4 regions of the Thioalkalivibrio sp. ALD1 genome follow, and region 3 is predicted to be linked to each of the others. Evidence: predicted binding sites of a transcription regulator. Region 3 holds the regulator's gene; each other region holds the start of a gene.
What was found. The regulator sigma-54, encoded in region 3, starts transcription at its own class of promoters, with help from an activator protein. The targets are predictions, from matches to a motif close to TGGCANGNTNCNTGCTT.
Positions count from the first base shown of each region.

Region 1: a site for sigma-54 is predicted at 2,683-2,699, ahead of glnA (glutamate--ammonia ligase). Genes of this name have one in related genera too.
Region 2: a site for sigma-54 is predicted at 2,175-2,191, ahead of F623_RS0107265 (DUF4168 domain-containing protein). Genes of this name have one in related genera too.
Region 4: a site for sigma-54 is predicted at 2,229-2,245, ahead of F623_RS0102430 (TorF family putative porin). Genes of this name have one in related genera too.

Region 1 is NZ_KB906241.1:283,976-288,174, reverse strand. It holds gene F623_RS0101375 (ATP-binding protein) at 1-45, shown strand, start outside; gene F623_RS0101370 (lysophospholipid acyltransferase family protein) at 20-925, shown strand; gene glnA (glutamate--ammonia ligase) at 1,195-2,604, opposite strand; gene F623_RS0101360 (cation diffusion facilitator family transporter) at 2,802-4,073, opposite strand; gene glyQ (glycine--tRNA ligase subunit alpha) at 4,160-4,199, shown strand, end outside.
Region 2 is NZ_KB906242.1:560,484-564,682, reverse strand. It holds gene katG (catalase/peroxidase HPI) at 1-1,957, shown strand, start outside; gene F623_RS0107265 (DUF4168 domain-containing protein) at 2,268-2,663, shown strand; gene F623_RS12870 (bifunctional diguanylate cyclase/phosphodiesterase) at 2,710-3,969, opposite strand.
Region 3 is NZ_KB906241.1:695,959-700,157, reverse strand. It holds gene hprK (HPr(Ser) kinase/phosphatase) at 1-704, opposite strand, end outside; gene F623_RS0103290 (PTS sugar transporter subunit IIA) at 771-1,241, opposite strand; gene hpf (ribosome hibernation-promoting factor, HPF/YfiA family) at 1,246-1,584, opposite strand; gene F623_RS0103280 (RNA polymerase factor sigma-54) at 1,587-3,080, opposite strand; gene lptB (LPS export ABC transporter ATP-binding protein) at 3,150-3,932, opposite strand; gene lptA (lipopolysaccharide transport periplasmic protein LptA) at 3,929-4,199, opposite strand, start outside.
Region 4 is NZ_KB906241.1:516,093-520,291, reverse strand. It holds gene F623_RS0102440 (ammonium transporter) at 1-1,018, opposite strand, end outside; gene F623_RS0102435 (P-II family nitrogen regulator) at 1,056-1,394, opposite strand; gene F623_RS0102430 (TorF family putative porin) at 1,460-2,176, opposite strand; gene folB (dihydroneopterin aldolase) at 2,431-2,796, opposite strand; gene F623_RS0102420 (amidoligase family protein) at 2,908-3,900, shown strand; gene F623_RS0102415 (gamma-glutamyl-gamma-aminobutyrate hydrolase family protein) at 3,911-4,199, shown strand, end outside.

The DNA of each region.
Region 1 (4,199 bases), 410 kb from region 3:
CCACCCGAATCCCGCGATCATGGCCGAACGCCGGCATCTGCGTGACCGGCTGATCGCCGGCGGTCTGCGCCTGCTCGCCCGCCTGCCGCTGCGCGTGAATCATGCGCTGGGCGGGTTGCTCGGCGCGCTGGCCTGGTACTGGCCGACGCGCTCCGCCCGGATCACCGGCCGCAACCTCGAACTCTGTTTCCCGGACAAGGACACCGCCTGGCGCCGTCGGGTCGGGCGTCGATCGCTGATGGCGATGGGCCGGGCGCTGACCGAGTCCCCCTGGCTCTGGCAGGCCTCGCCGCAGACTCTCTCACGACTGGCGGTCGAGCCGCCCCGCTACGCCCGCCTGCGCGAACGCGAGGGCGGGCGGGCACTGTTCCTGTGCGCCCCGCATCTGGGTTCCTGGGAGTTCGCCGGGCTGCAGGCCGCCTGCCACGGGCCGATGGCCACCCTGTTCAGCCCGTTCAAGACCCCCGAGATCGACCGCTGGGTGCGCGAGGCCCGCGCCTCGACCGGCGCGACCCTGGCCCCGGCCGACCGCTCCGGGCTGCGCGTGCTGCAGCAGGCGCGCGATCGCGGCGAGATCATCGGTATCCTGCCCGACCAGAGCCCGAAGGGCGCCTCCGGTACGCATGCACCGTTCTTCGGCCGCCCGGCGCTGACCATGACCCTGCTGCCGCGCCTGCTGCGCGGGCGCGAGGACCATGTCGTGTTCCTGTTCGCCGAACGTCTGCCGAAGGGGCGCGGGTTCCGCTATCACGAGATCGAGGCCGGGCCGGAGGTCGCCGACCGCGACTTTGCCCGCGCGGCGGCCGCGATCAACGCCCATGTGGAGGCCCTGGTCCGGCGCTGCCCGGAGCAGTACAACTGGGCTTACAAGCGTTTCCACCCGGCCCCCGAGGGTCAGCCCAGCCCTTATAGAAGCGCTGAATAAAGCCATCCTGGCTTTCGGAGCCGCACGCGGCGCTACAACGTTCTGTATGTCTTTGCACGGGTAAAGGGGGTTTGCGGCTTGCTTCGGAACCAACCACTACGGTGGCCGGTTCCGGCGGCACGTACCTGTGCCGCCGGGAAACGCCGATAAATCAGCGTTTCCCGGTCGCTGAAACGCGGTCGGGTCGGATCCCGCGCACAAAAAAGCCGCCGGACCCGGAGGTCGCGGCGGCCAGTGCCTCTGGCCCCGAGGGGCCGGAAGCGGATGCCTTACAGGCTGAAGTACATGTCGAACTCGACCGGGTGGGTGGTCATGCGCATGCGCGTGACTTCTTCCATCTTCAGGTCGATGTAGGCATCGATCATGTCGTCGGTGAACACTCCACCCTGGGTCAGGTACTCGCGGTCCTGGTTCAGGGCTTCCAGCGCCTGGTCGAGCGAATGGCAGACCTGCGGGATGCCCTTTTCCTCTTCCGGCGGCAGGTCGTAGAGGTTCTTGTCCATCGCGTCGCCCGGGTGGATCTTGTTCTGGATACCGTCCAGACCGGCCATCAGCATCGCGGCGAACGCCAGATACGGGTTGGCGGTGGAGTCCGGGAAGCGCAGCTCGATGCGGCGGGCCTTCGGGCTCATCACGAACGGGATGCGCAACGACGCGGAACGGTTGCGCGCGGAGTAGGCCAGCATCACCGGCGCCTCGAAGCCCGGCACCAGACGCTTGTAGCTGTTGGTGGACGGGTTGGTGAAGGCGTTCAGCGAGCGGGCGTGCTTGATGATGCCGCCGATGTAGTACAGCGCGGTCTCGGACAGGCCGCCGTACAGGTCACCGGAGAACAGGTTCTTGCCGTCCTTGGACAGCGACTGGTGCACGTGCATGCCGGAGCCGTTGTCGCCGACGATCGGCTTGGGCATGAAGGTCGCGGTCTTGCCGTGCATGTGGGCAACGTTCTGCACCACATACTTCAGGACCTGAACCTCGTCGGCCTTCTGGGTCAGCGTCGCGGGGCCGACACCGATCTCGCACTGGCCAGCGGTGGCCACCTCGTGGTGGTGCACCTCGGTCACGAGGCCCATCTCGGTCATCACTTCGCACATGGTCGAGCGCAGGTCGTGCAGGCTGTCGACCGGCGGGACCGGGAAATAGCCGCCCTTCACGCCCGGGCGGTGGCCGATGTTGCCGTCCTCGTAGACGCGCTCGGAGTTCCAGGAGGCCTCGGAGGAGTCCACTCGGCAGTAGGAGCCGGAAAGGTCGGCACCCCATTTCACGTCGTCGAACACGAAGAATTCGTTCTCCGGACCGAACAGCGCGGTGTCGGCGATGCCGGTGCTCTGCAGGTAGGCCTCGGCACGGCGCGCCAGGGAGCGTGGGCAGCGGTCGTAGCCCTGCATGGTGGCCGGTTCGACCACGTCGCAGCGAATGTTCATGGTCATGTCCTCGAAGAACGGATCGATGACCGCGGATTCCGCGTCCGGCATCAGGATCATGTCGGATTCGTTGATGCCCTTCCAGCCGGAGATCGACGACCCGTCGAACATCTTGCCTTCCTCGAAAGACTCTTCGTCGAGGTCATGGGCCGGCACGGTTACATGCTGTTCCTTGCCCTTGGAGTCGGTGAAGCGGAAGTCGATGAAGCGCACTTCCTTTTCCTGGATCTGCTTCAGCACGTCGGCTGCGGACATGGGAGTCTCCTTAAGGTTTGCTCTTGGTCTTTGGATTCGCCGCATCGATTCGAGGTCGGGCGGCGTTGAAGCGGTTCTATGCAGGCATCATGCCACTTCGCCCGGATGGCCCTGTGACGGAGGTCCAGGGCCTGCCAGACGAGCGCCGAACGTGGCGTTGCACGATATCCGTGCGACATTGGCACCACATTAGTGCATCAAGGCTTTTGTTGCACACCTGTAGTGCACGGGCGGTAGAGGATCTTCACCTCGCCCAACCGCCCCTTGAGGCGCGGGTGGCCTTGCAGCAACTGTGACAGGGTCTCGCCACGCGCGTTCAGGTCCGCAAGCGAAGATGCCCCGTCAAGGCGCAGGGTCAGGGTCAGGTGAATACGCCCGTTCAAATAGTGCAGGGAAAGGTGCTCCAGCGACTCCAGCTCCGGGGCATCCATCCAGGCCTCGCGCACCGCTTCGGCGACATCCGGACGCAGGGGCAGATTCGAGCTGCGCGCCTGCTCCTCGTCGTTCTCCGGGTCAACGTGAACGGTAAAATCGCGCAGGCGCTCGTGGCGCTGCGTGACGGCCCAGTACACAGCATCGGCGATCCGGTGCCCTTCGGAAACCGAGATCATCGGGGCGACCTGAATATGCACATCGGCGACCACGTCGCTCCCGTGACGCCGCGTGCGCAACATGTGCGCATCCTTCACCCCGGGCACTTCCATGATGGTGTGATGGATGCGCAGGACCTCGTCCCGGTCCAGTGCCGTGTCGATCAGTTCGGCGGCGCTGCGTACGATCAGGCGTCCGGCGATATGCAGGATGAACAGGGCGACGATCAGCGCGGCCAGGGCGTCGGCCCACGGGAAGCCTGCGACCGCGGCTCCGACCCCGACCAGCACGAACAGCGACGAGATCGCATCCGTGCGGTGGTGCCAGGCGTTGGCATCCAGCATGCGCGACCCGATCCGTTTCGCGACCCGGTGGGTGTACTGATAAAGCCCTTCTTTGGCCACCAGCGTCAGCACCGCAAAGGCGAGCGCGGCCGGGGCCGGTCCGGTCGCGGCTGCGGTATCCACCAGCCGTTGCCCCGCGGCCCAGGCGATCCCGAGGCCGGCCAGCGCCAGAAACACGCCGACGACCACGGTGGCCAGGGTCTCGATGCGCCCGTGTCCGTAGGGGTGGTCATGGTCGGGCGAGGCGGCGGCCTTGCCGGCGGCGAACAGCACCACACCATCGGTGATCAGGTCCGACAGGGTGTGTACGCCGTCGGCGATCAGGGCCTGCGAGTTCAGCAGCCATCCGCTCAAAAGCTGTGCCAGGGCGAGGAAGGCATTCACCACCGCACCCACAACGGTCACCCGGCGCGTGGCACGGTAGCGCCGGCCGTTTTCTGGCGTGACTGCGGTTTCGGAGTTGGCGTGGGGATTGCTCAGGGCGGCTCTCCCGAAGAGAATCCAGACCCCAGTATGGGCGTGCTTCCGCCACATGCAAGACGCTTGCACGGCCGTCAGCGGTGGCCGCAGCCGGAGCCCGGCCGATATACTGTCTGCTTTGCCCTGATCCGGGACCCCGCATGTCGCAAGAACGCAATCCGTCCAGCAGCCGCCCGACCT
Region 2 (4,199 bases), on a different contig from region 3:
GCCAGCGGACTACGGTCATTATGGCGGTCTCCTGATCCGCATGGCTTGGCACAGCGCAGGGACCTATCGCACGGGCGATGGTCGTGGCGGCGCCTCCACCGGCAACCAGCGCTTTGCGCCAGTGGACAGCTGGCCGGACAACGCCAACCTCGACAAGGCCCGGCGATTGCTGTGGCCGATCAAGCAGAAGTACGGCAACCAGATTTCCTGGGCGGATCTCATCATCCTGGCGGGTAACTGCGCGCTGGAGCACATGGGCCTGAAGACCTTCGGCTTTGCGGGTGGTCGCGAGGACATTTATGCCCCGGAAGAGGATATCTACTGGGGTGCCGAGAAGGAGTGGCTGGACGACAAGCGCTACAGCGGCGACCGGGATCTGGAAAACCCGCTGGCAGCCGTGCAGATGGGCCTGATCTACGTGAATCCGGAAGGTCCGAACGGTGAACCCGATCCGGTCAAGGCCGCACGCGACATCCGCGAAACCTTTGCGCGCATGGCGATGGACGACTACGAGACCGTGGCGCTCATTGCCGGCGGACATACCTTTGGCAAGGTGCATGGCGCGGGCGATCCGTCCCACATGGGACCGGAGCCGCAGGCGGCTCCACTGGAGCAAATGGGGCTTGGCTGGAAAAGCAGCTACGGCACCGGCAAGGGCGACGACACGATCACCGGTGGCCCGGAAGGTGCGTGGACGGCGAATCCCACGCAGTGGGACAACGGCTACCTCGACATGCTGTTCGGCTACGAGTGGGAGCTGACCAAGAGCCCTGCCGGCGCCTACCAGTGGAAACCGAAGGATGTGGCCGACAAGGACCTGGTGACCAGGGCGCATGACCCGTCGACCAAGGAAACGACGATGATGCTGACGACCGATCTGTCGCTGAAGGTCGATCCGGATTACGAGAGTATCGCGCGCCACTTCCACCAGAACCCGGCCGAACTGGCAGAGGCGTTCTCGCGCGCCTGGTTCAAGCTGGTCCACCGCGATCTGGGACCGAAGGCCCGTTATCTCGGGCCCGAGGTCCCGGAAGAGGACCTGATCTGGCAGGACCCGGTGCCAGCGGTCGATCACGAATTGATCGACGAGGAGGACGTGAAGGCCCTGAAGGAAAAGATCCTCGCGACCGGCCAGAAGCCAGCCGACCTGATCAAGGTGGCCTGGGGCGCTGCATCGACCTTCCGCGATTCCGACAAGCGCGGCGGTGCCAATGGCGCGCGCATCCGGCTGGCGCCACAGAAGGACTGGGAGTCGAACGAGCCACCGACACTGGCCCGGGTCCTTGATGCACTCAAGGGGGTTCAGCAGGACTTCAACGCCGCTCAGTCCGGCAACAAGAAGGTGTCGCTGGCGGACCTTATCGTGCTGGCCGGGACGGCTGCAGTTGAGCGGGCGGCACAGCAGGCGGGACATGCGGTGGAAATCCGGTTTCGCCCAGGCCGTACCGATGCCACCGAAGAGCAAACCGACGTCGAGGCGTTCGAGGTGCTGGAGCCCGAGGCGGATGCCTTCCGCAACTACATGAAGAAGCGCTTCACCGTGCCGGCCGAGGAGATGATGCTCGATCGTGCCCAGCTGCTGAAACTGAGTGCGCCGGAGATGACGGTGCTGCTGGGGGGTATGCGCGTGCTGGACACCAATGTGGGCGGGTCACGCCACGGTGTGTTCACCGATCGTCCCGGCGTGCTCACGAATGACTTCTTCGTGAATCTGCTGGATATGGATACCGAATGGGAACGCACCTCCGAGGAGGCCGAGGAGTTCATCGGGCGTGACCGCAAGACCGGTGAACAGAAGTGGATCGGCACGCGTGTCGATCTGATCTTCGGGTCCAACTCGCAGCTGCGTGCGATTGCCGAGGTCTATGCCCAGGAGGGCGCACAGCAGAAGTTCGTGAACGACTTCGTCCGGGCCTGGGACAAGGTCATGAACGCGGACCGCTTCGACCTCAACTAGAGCAACAGGATTGACGTACGCGCTCGAGTTGGCAAGCCCCGGGGTAATCCTGCTCCGGGGCAGTTTTCGTCCCCGCCGAAACGGGTCAGCGCGATACGGGTCGAGGTGATTCATGTGTCGAACTGACCCGCTTTTGGAGGCGATTCGGGGACACGCGAGCCGGTGAGATTGTGCCAATAGGGGATGATGACGCGCAATGCGGGTTGTTCGGGAGGGTTGGCATGAGGTCTGCATCATCCCGGTCGTGACCGTCCGCGCAAGGTGGCGGATGGTCAGCAAGCAAACCGATCTTATGAACAGGAGGCGCAAGATGGGACACAACACAGCCACGGCCTGTTCGATCACCCTGGCCCTGGGACTCGCGTTCGGTGGTGCCTCCACGGTAGTCGCCGATGACAAGGACGTTTTCGAGAAGGAATGGACGGATGACCCCGAATTGTCCGCCGAGGACGTTAGCGAAAGCGATCTGGAAAGCTTTCTGGCCGCTGCGGATGCCTCTCAGGACATCCGCTCCGAATATGCGGACGATATCGCCGAGGCGGAGGGCGAGGACGCCCAGGAGCTGCGCGACGAGGCGAATGACGAAATGGTGTCCGCGATCGAGGACGAAGGCCTGACGGTCGAGGAGTACCGCAGCATCGCCTATCTGATCGATAACGACAGCGATCTCGGGGAGCAGTTCGCCGAAGTGGCCAAGGACTCGTAGTTCGCAGGAGCTTCGGCTCGTGTTCTACGCCTGCAACCCCGCTGACTTACTCGGTCGGCGGGGTTTTTCCGTTGGGGCGGAAGGAGGCAGGTGGCCGCAGGTCCTGGTCCGCCGTACTGGCTAGCAGCAGGGCAGGGACCTCATCGGACCTCAACGGACGAGCAAAGTAGAAACCCTGCATGAGGTCAAAATCGAGGTCGTGACCGAGTTCGACCTGCTTCTGGGTCTCGACGCCCTCGGCGACCATCTTCAACCCGAGCGAGCTGGCCAGCAGCACGATCCCACGTGCGAGATCCTCGGCCGAGGGGTCGTGGTCGAGTCTGGAAACAAGCTGACGGTCGAGCTTGAGTGTGTCGATCGGGAAACGGTTGAGATAGGCCAGCGATGAATATCCCGTGCCGAAGTCGTCGATGGCAAGTTGCACCCCCAGATGATTCAGGGCCTCGAGGGCGGGTTCGGCGTCTTCCAGCGCGAGCACGGTCTCGGTAAGTTCGATGGTCAGCAGTTCGGGCGGCAGGTGGTGTCGCTTGAGTGCGGATGCAACGTCGTATGCCAACTCGGGGCGAATCAGGTCCCGAGCGGACAGGTTGATTGCGGTATACCAGGGCTCCTGGCCCTGCGCCTCGGCCAGGGTCTTCCAGTCCTCGGTTTGCCTGCAGGCCTCGGCGATCACCAACTTGCCGATATCGTGTATCAGGGACGAGCCCTCGGCTACATCGAGAAAGTCCACCGGCGTGAGTTCCCCGTGCACCGGATGTTGCCAGCGGATCAGTGCTTCGACGCCTACGAAGCGGCGCTGGCGGCTTGAATAGATTGGCTGGTAGCGGAGAAAGAATTCGTTGTGCCTGAGGCCTCGTCGAATATCGAACTCCTGACGCATGCGCCGCAGTTCCTCGGTGACGGGGGTCAACGCGGGAATGACGAGCCAGGCCATCAATTGCCCGATGCCGACGAAAAAGGCGGTGCGCGTGAGCCAGCGTTCGGTCTCCTGTGCGGTGCCCGCCGCAACATCTACGTAGGTCAGCGGGCCGGCCAGTATGCCGGCTGTTAGTGCGACGATCAGCGCGGCCCCAGGTCCGAAACGTGCAGCGGCGATTAATATGGGTACGTAATAGAGGTGTGGTACGAGGTTGTCGGCCCCACCGGCCAGATAGGTCACCGACCAGGAGACCAGCAGTCCCAGGATGACGATCAGCGTAGCGGAGAGGAATGACATCCCGACCCAGGAGCGGAGTGTGGACCGTGCCAGGTAGTCGGAATACCTTGTCCCGCCTGTCGGGAAGAGTGTCGAATCGGGCCTGGACATCGCGCCTTCCTTGAGGGTCCGCCCCGGCTCATCCATGGCGCATTGCCTGCCCCGGTGGCTTCGGGAAGTCGAAAAACTATGTTGACTAACGTAACGCTCGGACGTGCTGGGAGTTTAGTACTTCGCCGCATGACCTGCTGGCGATGTCTTTTTGTGCTGGTATCGCTGTCGGAACGGGTGGGGGTGGCCCGATGTGGTCGATGAACGAGAGCCGGAAATGATGTTCTCGG
Region 3 (4,199 bases):
CCCTTGATTGCCGAATCCCCGTACATGGCGCGGACGTTCAGCACCCCCAGCCCGCGGACCTCGAGCAGGTCCTGCAGCAGGGCCGGGCAATGTCCGCGCACGATATCCGGGGCGATGCGGGCGAACTCCGGCGCATCGTCGGCAATCAACCGGTGCCCGCGCGAGATGAGCTCCAGCGCCACCTCGCTCTTGCCCACGCTGGAGGCCCCGCTGATCAGCACGCCGATTCCGAGGATCTCCATGAACACGCCATGGCGCACCTCGAAATGGGCCAGCCGCTGCTGCAGGAAGTAGCGCAGCAGCGAGATGATCTCGTGGCTGCTGGTGGAGGAGCACAGGATCAGTGGCAGCTGCTCCTCGGGGACGTCCGGCATCTCCGAGAACGGGCAGGTGTCCTCGGCAAAGATCACCGCGGTCGTGCCGGTGCGGGCCATCTCCAGGATCAGCTGCTCGCGCTGCTCATCGCTCAGCCGCGCGATATAGCGCGCCTCGAAATCGCCGATCACCTGAATGCGATTTGGCCGGATCAGGTTGAGGTGCCCGGCCAGGGGCAGGTCGTCTCCGTCCCCGCCTACCAGATTGCGGTCGGGTGCGACCTGCTCGCCATGGACGTAGCGCAGGTCCAGGCGGTTGCCCATCGCCTGGATCAGGGCCTCGACGGTGATGTCGCGTGCGATGCCACCCTCCCCCAGTGCCTCGTTCATCCACGCATCTCCGGAAGAGTCAGCGTTGAGTGTCGGAACATGGTGAACACTGCTGGGGCCCCATGATCAGGCGTCGCCGAAGGCCCTGGTCAGTGCACGCTCCAGGGCGTCCGCGTCACCGGCACGACGCAGCGAGGCGATATTGTCGGGCTGAGAAAGGCCACGAGCCAGCTGCGCCAGGAGATCCAGGTGTTCACTGGTAGCCGCCTCGGGGACCAGCAGCGCGATCAGGATATCCACCGGCTCGTGATCCATGGCGTCGAAGTCGACGCCCTGGTCCAGCCGCAGGACCGCGACCCGGGGGGCGTCGATCTCGGCCAGGCGCCCGTGCGGGATGGCCACACCATGACCGAGACCGGTGGAGCCAAGCTTCTCGCGGGCAGAGAGGGCCTCGAAGATGGCCCCGCTGGCCGGACCGGCGGACTCCTCGCCGCCGACGGCCAGCAATTCGGCCAGGGTCTCGAGCGACCGCTTCTGGCTGGAACACTCGGGTTCCAGTCGAATACGGTCGCGGGTGATCAGCTCGGCAATGGTCATTGCGTTACAGGGCCTGTTCGCGGTTGCGCTGGGCACCCTCGGCGCGGTGATGGTCCTTGACCTTTTCCTTGTGCTTGATGAGCTGGCGATCCACCTTGTCGATCAGGCCATCGATCGCCGCATACATGTCCTCGTGACTGGCTTCTGCGTGGATGTGATTACCGCTGACCTGGAGATTGGCCTCTGCCTTGTTGTTCAGGTTCTGATTTTTCTCGTGGGTCAGCACCACATGCACGTCGATCACCTTGTCGAAGTGGCGCTCCAGCTTCGCGAACTTTTCGTTTACGTAGTCGCGCAGGGCGTCGGTGATATCGACGTGATGGCCGGTCAGGTTGATCTGCATGGTCAGGCTCCTTTTTGCTTGGTTCCGCTTGGCATGCTCGCCATCTGCCGGCGTTCACTGGAAGACGGTATGTGCATGGCCTCGCGGTACTTGGCCACGGTACGTCGGGCCACATTGATGCCCCGATCCGACAGGATCTGGGCCAGTTTGGCATCGCTCAGTGGCTTGTTCGCGGTCTCGCCACCAATCAGTTCTCGAATCATGGCACGGATCGCGGTCGCCGAGCATTCGCCACCGTCGGCCGTCCCGACATGACTGGAAAAGAAATACTTGAACTCGAATACCCCACGCGGGGTGTGCATGTATTTCTGTGTGGTCACTCGCGAGATGGTCGACTCGTGCATCTCCAGGGCCTCGGCGATGTCACGCAGGATCAGTGGCTGCATGGCGACTTCGCCATGCTCGAGAAACCCCTGCTGGCGCAGGACGATGGCCTGGGCGACCCGCAACAGGGTATCGTTGCGGCTGTGCAGGCTCTTCAGGAACCAGCGCGCCTCCTGCAGCTGATCGCGCATGAACGCGCTGTCACGCGCATCGGAGACCTGCCGCACCATGCCTGCATAGAGATCATTGATGCGAATGCGCGGAGCAATCTCCGGGTTCAGGTCCACACGCCAGCCATCGCGGTCATGGCGGACATAGACATCCGGCACGACGTATTCCGAAGTGGACTCGCTGATCTGGGCACCCGGACGCGGGTTCAGAGTACGGATCAGGTCCAGCGCCCGCGCCAGTTCGTCTGGATCGCGCACGCCTGACTGCCGCTGCAGGGCCCGGTAGTCCCGCTTGGCCAGGCTCTCCATGCCGTTTTCCAGGATGGCTCGAGCCGCGTCGCGCGCCGGGGCATCCGGCGCCAGATGGCGCAGCTGGATCTCCAGACACTCGCGCAGGTCCCGCGCACCGACGCCCAGCGGGTCGCACTGCTGAATCCAGTGCAGCACCGCCTCGACCTCGTCGACCCCCACGGGCTCGTCCTCGCCCTGGCTGATCATCTCCGCCAGCGCCTCGAGATCACCGTCCAGGTAGCCATCCGGGCTGATCGCGTCGATCAGCGCCGCGCCGATCCGCTGGTCGCGCGGGGTCAGGTGGCTCAGATGCAGCTGCCAGAGCAGATGGTCCTGCAGGCCCTCGTCGTCGCCGTCGGAGGTATTCTCCAGCGGATCGCGATCATCCAGGCCGCGCGGGCTCGGAGCGGGCTCGTAGATGTCGTCCCAGCGGCTGTCGGTGCTCAGCTCCTCGGGGATCACGTCATCGCCGGCCGTATCGGCCTGCATGCGATCCCCGTCGACCCGCTCGCCCCCTTCCTCCGGGCGCTCGCCCAGAGCCTCCTCGCCCTCGTCCTCCACCTGCTCGAGCATGGGATTGCTTTCCAGCGCCTGCTGGATCTCCGCCTGCAACTCCAGCGTGGAAAGCTGCAACAGGCGAATGGCCTGTTGCAGCTGCGGGGTCATCGTCAGCGTCTGCCCCAGCTGCAGATTGAGCCCGGGTTTCAGCATCGCGGTTTCAGGTCCATCGTGACCATTAAGACCCTCTCAAGAAGACATTGATCCATCTGCACCGAGAGCTCACAGCCGAAAGTTTTCACCGAGGTACACCCGGCGTACCTGCGGGTCGTCCAGCAGTTCCTGCGGAGTCCCCGCGCTCAGGATGCGGCCCTCGCTAAGAATATAGGCCCTGTCGCAGATTCCGAGTGTCTCGCGCACATTGTGGTCGGAAATCAGTACCCCGATCCCGCGCTGGGCCAGGTGTCCAATCACGGCCTGGATATCACCCACGGAAATCGGATCCACGCCGGCGAACGGCTCGTCCAGGCAGATAAAGCGTGGATCACCAGCCAGCGCTCGCGCAATCTCCGCGCGACGGCGCTCGCCTCCGGACAAGGCAATCCCCGGACTGTGCCGCACCGTCTCCAACTGAAATTCCTCGATCAGGGCATCGCCGATCCGACGACGTTCGTGGCGATCGAGCTCCGGCCGGAGCTCCAGCACGGCCTGGAGATTGTCCCAAACACTCAGTCGCCGGAATATCGAGGCCTCCTGCGGCAGGTAGCCCAGCCCGGCGCGGGCCCGCGCATGAATTGGGGCATGGGTTATATCCCGGTCGCCCAGCGTGATACGGCCGCGATTGGGCCGTATCAGGCCGACCAGGCTGTAGAAACAGGTGGTCTTGCCCGCCCCGTTCGGGCCCAGCAGCCCCACCACCTCGCCGGGCGCCAGGTCGACATCGACGCGATCCAGTACCGTACGCTTGCCATAGCGCTTGGTCAGCTCGCGTCCGGCCAGATAGCCGGCCACCGGAGGGGCTTCGCCATCCGTCCCTGCTGGTATGCTGGGGTCCACCTCGGTCATTCGCCGTCTTCGCGGGGCTGGATCCTGATGCGTACACGCTCGTCATCGGTCTCGCCACGCTCGGCTTCGATGATGTCGGTTTCCAGGTCGTAGACAATACGCTTGCCACGCGCCTCCTCGGCCGCCGTGACCACGTGTGCCTGGTCCGTCAGGATCACCCGGTCTTCGTTCAGCAGGTAGTCGATGCGCAGTGCGGTGGCGATGCGCATCTCCCCCGTCTCCGGATCCGGCGACTCCAGCCGCGCGGGCTCGCCGTGGGCCTCCATC
Region 4 (4,199 bases), 180 kb from region 3:
TACCGTGCGCGGAGATCGCACCAACCGGATCGTCGATCTTCAGCTTGTCCAGCGCGACGATCGAGAAGACCACGATCACGCCACCGATGGCACCGATGATCATCGCCAGGAACGGGCTGGGCATCAGCGGCTCGGCCGTGATGGACACCAGGCCCGCGACCGCGCCGTTCAGTGCCATGGTCAGATCAGCCTTGCCGAACACCAGACGGGTGGTGATCAGGGCGGCGACCACACCCCCGGCCGCGGCCAGGTTGGTGTTGGCGAACACGGCGGCCACGGCGTTGGCGGACTCGATGTCCGAGACCTTCAGCTCGGAGCCACCATTGAAGCCGAACCAGCCCAACCACAGGATCAGCACGCCCAGGGTCGCCAACGGCATGCTGGAGCCCGGGATCGCGTTGATCTGACCGTCCTTGCCGTACTTGCCCTTGCGCGCCCCGAGGAGCAGCACACCGGCCAATGCCGCGGCGGCACCCGTGAAGTGGACGATGCCGGAACCGGCGTAGTCGAGGTAGCCGATCTGGTCGAGGAACCCTTCACCCCAGCTCCAGAAGCCCTGGATCGGGTAGATGAAGCCGGTCAGCACGACCGCGAAGGCCAGGAAAGCCCACAGCTTCATCCGCTCGGCCACGGCACCCGAGACGATGGACATCGCGGTGGCCACGAACACGACCTGGAAGAAGAAGTCGGCACGATCGGAGTAGTAGATGTCGCCATCGCTACCCAGTACCTCGCCCACGGCATTGTCGCCGGTGATCAGGAAGCCCAGGCTCGGGATTACGGAGCTCAGGCCATCGCCGTACATGATGTTGTAACCGATCAGCATGTACATGATGCTGGCGATCGAATACAGGGCGATGTTCTTGGTAGCGATTTCGGCGACACTCTTGGTGCGCACCATCCCGGCCTCGAGCATGGTAAAGCCCGCGGCCATCCACATCACCAGTGCACCGGCCACCAGAAAATAAAATGTGTCCATCGCATAGGCGAGTTCGACAACTTGTTGTTCAATTTCCATGATTGAAATTCCTCATTCGATGGAAGAGGGAAAACCCTTAAAGGGCCTCCGGGCCGGTCTCGCCCGTGCGAATACGCACGACCTGCTCCACCGGTGTGATAAAGATCTTGCCGTCGCCGATCTTGCCCGTACTGGCAGACTTGGAAATGGCCTCGACCACCTGATCGACCAAGTTCTCGTCGACAGCCACTTCCAGTTTCACCTTGGGCAGAAAATCGACCACGTATTCGGCTCCGCGATAGAGCTCGGTATGGCCGCGCTGACGACCAAAACCCTTTACTTCGGTCATGGTCATTCCTTGCACGCCGATCTCCGAGATCGCCTCGCGGACATCATCAAGCTTGAACGGCTTGATCACGGCGGTAATCATCTTCATGTCGGACTCCTTGAGCGGGTCCACCAAAAGGCGGACCCGCAGTTACTTGAGGGGAAAAGCCGGGTTTAGAACGTCTTGGTCCAGCCCACCCAGGCGCCAACGTCCTCGTCGGACTCATCGACGTATTCCAGGTTGAAACTGAACTCGCCCCAGTCACCGGCATCGCGGGTGAGGCTCGCGGTGTAGTGGGTGTAGTTGTCGTTTTCGTCGGTGTCGTCGAAGGTCTGGCGGCCGACCAGGAAGCCGACGCTGTAGACATCCATGAACGGGATATCGAGGCCGCCGTAGTAGTACGTATCCTTGCGCTCGAGCGCCGAGTCGGAGCTGTCGGTGACGACGTGTGCGATACCGCCATAGAGGCCTACAGGGCCGGTGTCGAAACTCAGCTCGCCGTAGATCTCGCCGAAATCGGCGCTCAGGGAACCGGTGTCGTCACGGGCATCGGGGTAGGCGTAGTAGACGTAGCCGACGTCGTAGCCAAGACCGTTTTCGAAGTCATCGGCGAACCCAAGATAAAGATCCAGCTCGTAACTCGTGTCGTCCCCGAAGTCGACATTGGAGACCCAGGTTCCGGTATAAAATCCGGATGCGTGTTCGTAATCTATGCCACCCTGGATCGCGGCACCGTCATCCGTTTCAGAACCACCACGGAAGTAGTAGTTGGAGACCGCCCCGATGTTGACGGAAAGCTCCGCGGTGGCGGTCGAGGTAAAGACCACGCCACCGGTCGAGCCGACAGTGACAATGGCGGCGGCCAGTGCGGAACGAGTGAACTTCTTCATGTTGTGTTCTCCCAGTTGTGCAATTGAGTGTCGCGTAGTCGACACCCGGTCCTTGCACGGGCCGTGCCACATCGGGAAAACGGAGCCAGATCGGCTTTTCACAACACCTGTTGCAGGCGAACGACGCTCGCGCGCACGAAAGTAGTGCGCACTAAAAGTGCACACGCACCATGTTGGGTCAGAGAATGAGGAATCTGTGACCGGCCGCACGGCCGGCACCGAAACGGACTAAGTCAGGAACAGGCGTAAGGGGATCAGGCGGAGGCTGGCAGGGTGCCGCGTTCGACCACGATGCCGACCTCGGCCACACCGGCAACCGCACCGGGCTTGCCCAGTTCGATGCGCACCCAGGGGGTGCGGAACTCGGCCATCAGGGCCTCCGCGACCTCCTCGGCCAGAGATTCCAGTAGCGCGTGAGGCTCGCGCGTGACGATCGCGCGCACGGCGTTAGCCACCGCCTCGTAATCGACCGTATCGGTGATCTCGCCCGAGTGCGCGGCGATGCGCGTATCAGTAGCCAGCTGGATGTCAAAGCGCAGGGGGCGCTGGATGCGCTGTTCCCAGTCATAGACACCGACGACGGCATCAATGCGCAGATCCTTGAGGTAGATTCGATCCATCCCGTACCTTCGCGGTCCGGCCCTGGCGGCCGGCGCCTATCGTACTGGCTTGCCCACGGCAGGTACACCGAACCGTTATCATGACGCGGCACCTTCCCAAGGACATTCCTGATGCCCGAGCGCTTTCACGATCTGCCGTGGCCAGATAACCCGGATGGGTCGCCCCGAAAGGTGGGCGTGGAGATCGAGATGGCTGGCGTTTCGCTCGAGCGCATGGCGGAGGCGATCCGCACCGAGTTTGGCGGCCAGGTGCGCTGTGACAACCCGTTCGTCGCCCGGGTCTGCGATACGGACCAGGGCGATTTCCAGGTCGAACTGGACGCCCGGGTACTGAAGGACCGGGCCTATCGCAGCCACCTGCGGCGGCTGGGCATCGAACTCGACGACACCGACGAGGCCGCGCTGGACCGCTGGCTGGCCGATGCCGCCGGGCGCCTGGTACCGCACGAGATCGTCGCACCACCGATACCGGCCTCGGCACTTCCCCGCCTGGACCGTGTACGTGCCGTACTGCAGGAAGCCGGTGCCCTTGGGACCGAGCGCTCGTTGCTCTACGCCTTCGGGCTGCAGCTCAATATCGAGGTCCACAGCACCGATGCCGCCTGGATCCTTGATGTCCTGCGGGCCTTCCTCCTGCTGTACGAGGTGCTGACGAACGCGGGCGAGATCGACCTGGCCAGGCGCCTGTCGCCCTACATCCGCGCGTTCCCCGGCACCTTCGTCCGCGAGACCCTGAACCCGGACTTCCAGCCGGGCCAGGGGGGACTGATCGACCATTACCTCGCACACAACGCCACGCGTAATCGGCCGCTGGACATGCTTCCGCTGTTTGCCGAGCTGGACCGGGACCGCATCAACGCCGCCCCGGTGGAGCATGAACTGATCAAGGCCCGGCCCGCGTTCCACTATCGCCTGCCCAACTGCGAGATCGACGACCCCGAATGGAGTCTGGCCCACCCCTTTAACGGCTGGGTCGAAGTGGAACGGCTCGCCGCGGACCGGGAACGCCTGCAGCGGATGAGCCGCGAATACCTGGAACGTCCCACTCAGGCACTGGGTCGCTGGGCCGATGACTGGGCCAGGAGGCTGCGTGGCTGGTTCTGAATACGAGGCCCTGAGCGACCCCGAGCCGGCGCGGCGTCCAGTCGTCGCGATCACCGGCCCCGACCAGGGTGGAGGCCCCGCCTGGCTGTTTACCGCGCTGGCCGTCTGGCGCGCCGGCGGGCGCCCCCTGCGCGTACGCCCCGGCAAGCCGCGCCCCCATTGCGCGTTCGACGCACTGGTGGTCGGGGGCGGTGCGGATGTCGATCCCCAACTGTACGGGGAGTCGCTGCCTCAGGGCCCGAACCCGGAGGCCATTCGCGGCGCGGAACGCCGCCTGTCGCAACGACTGATCGGGTACC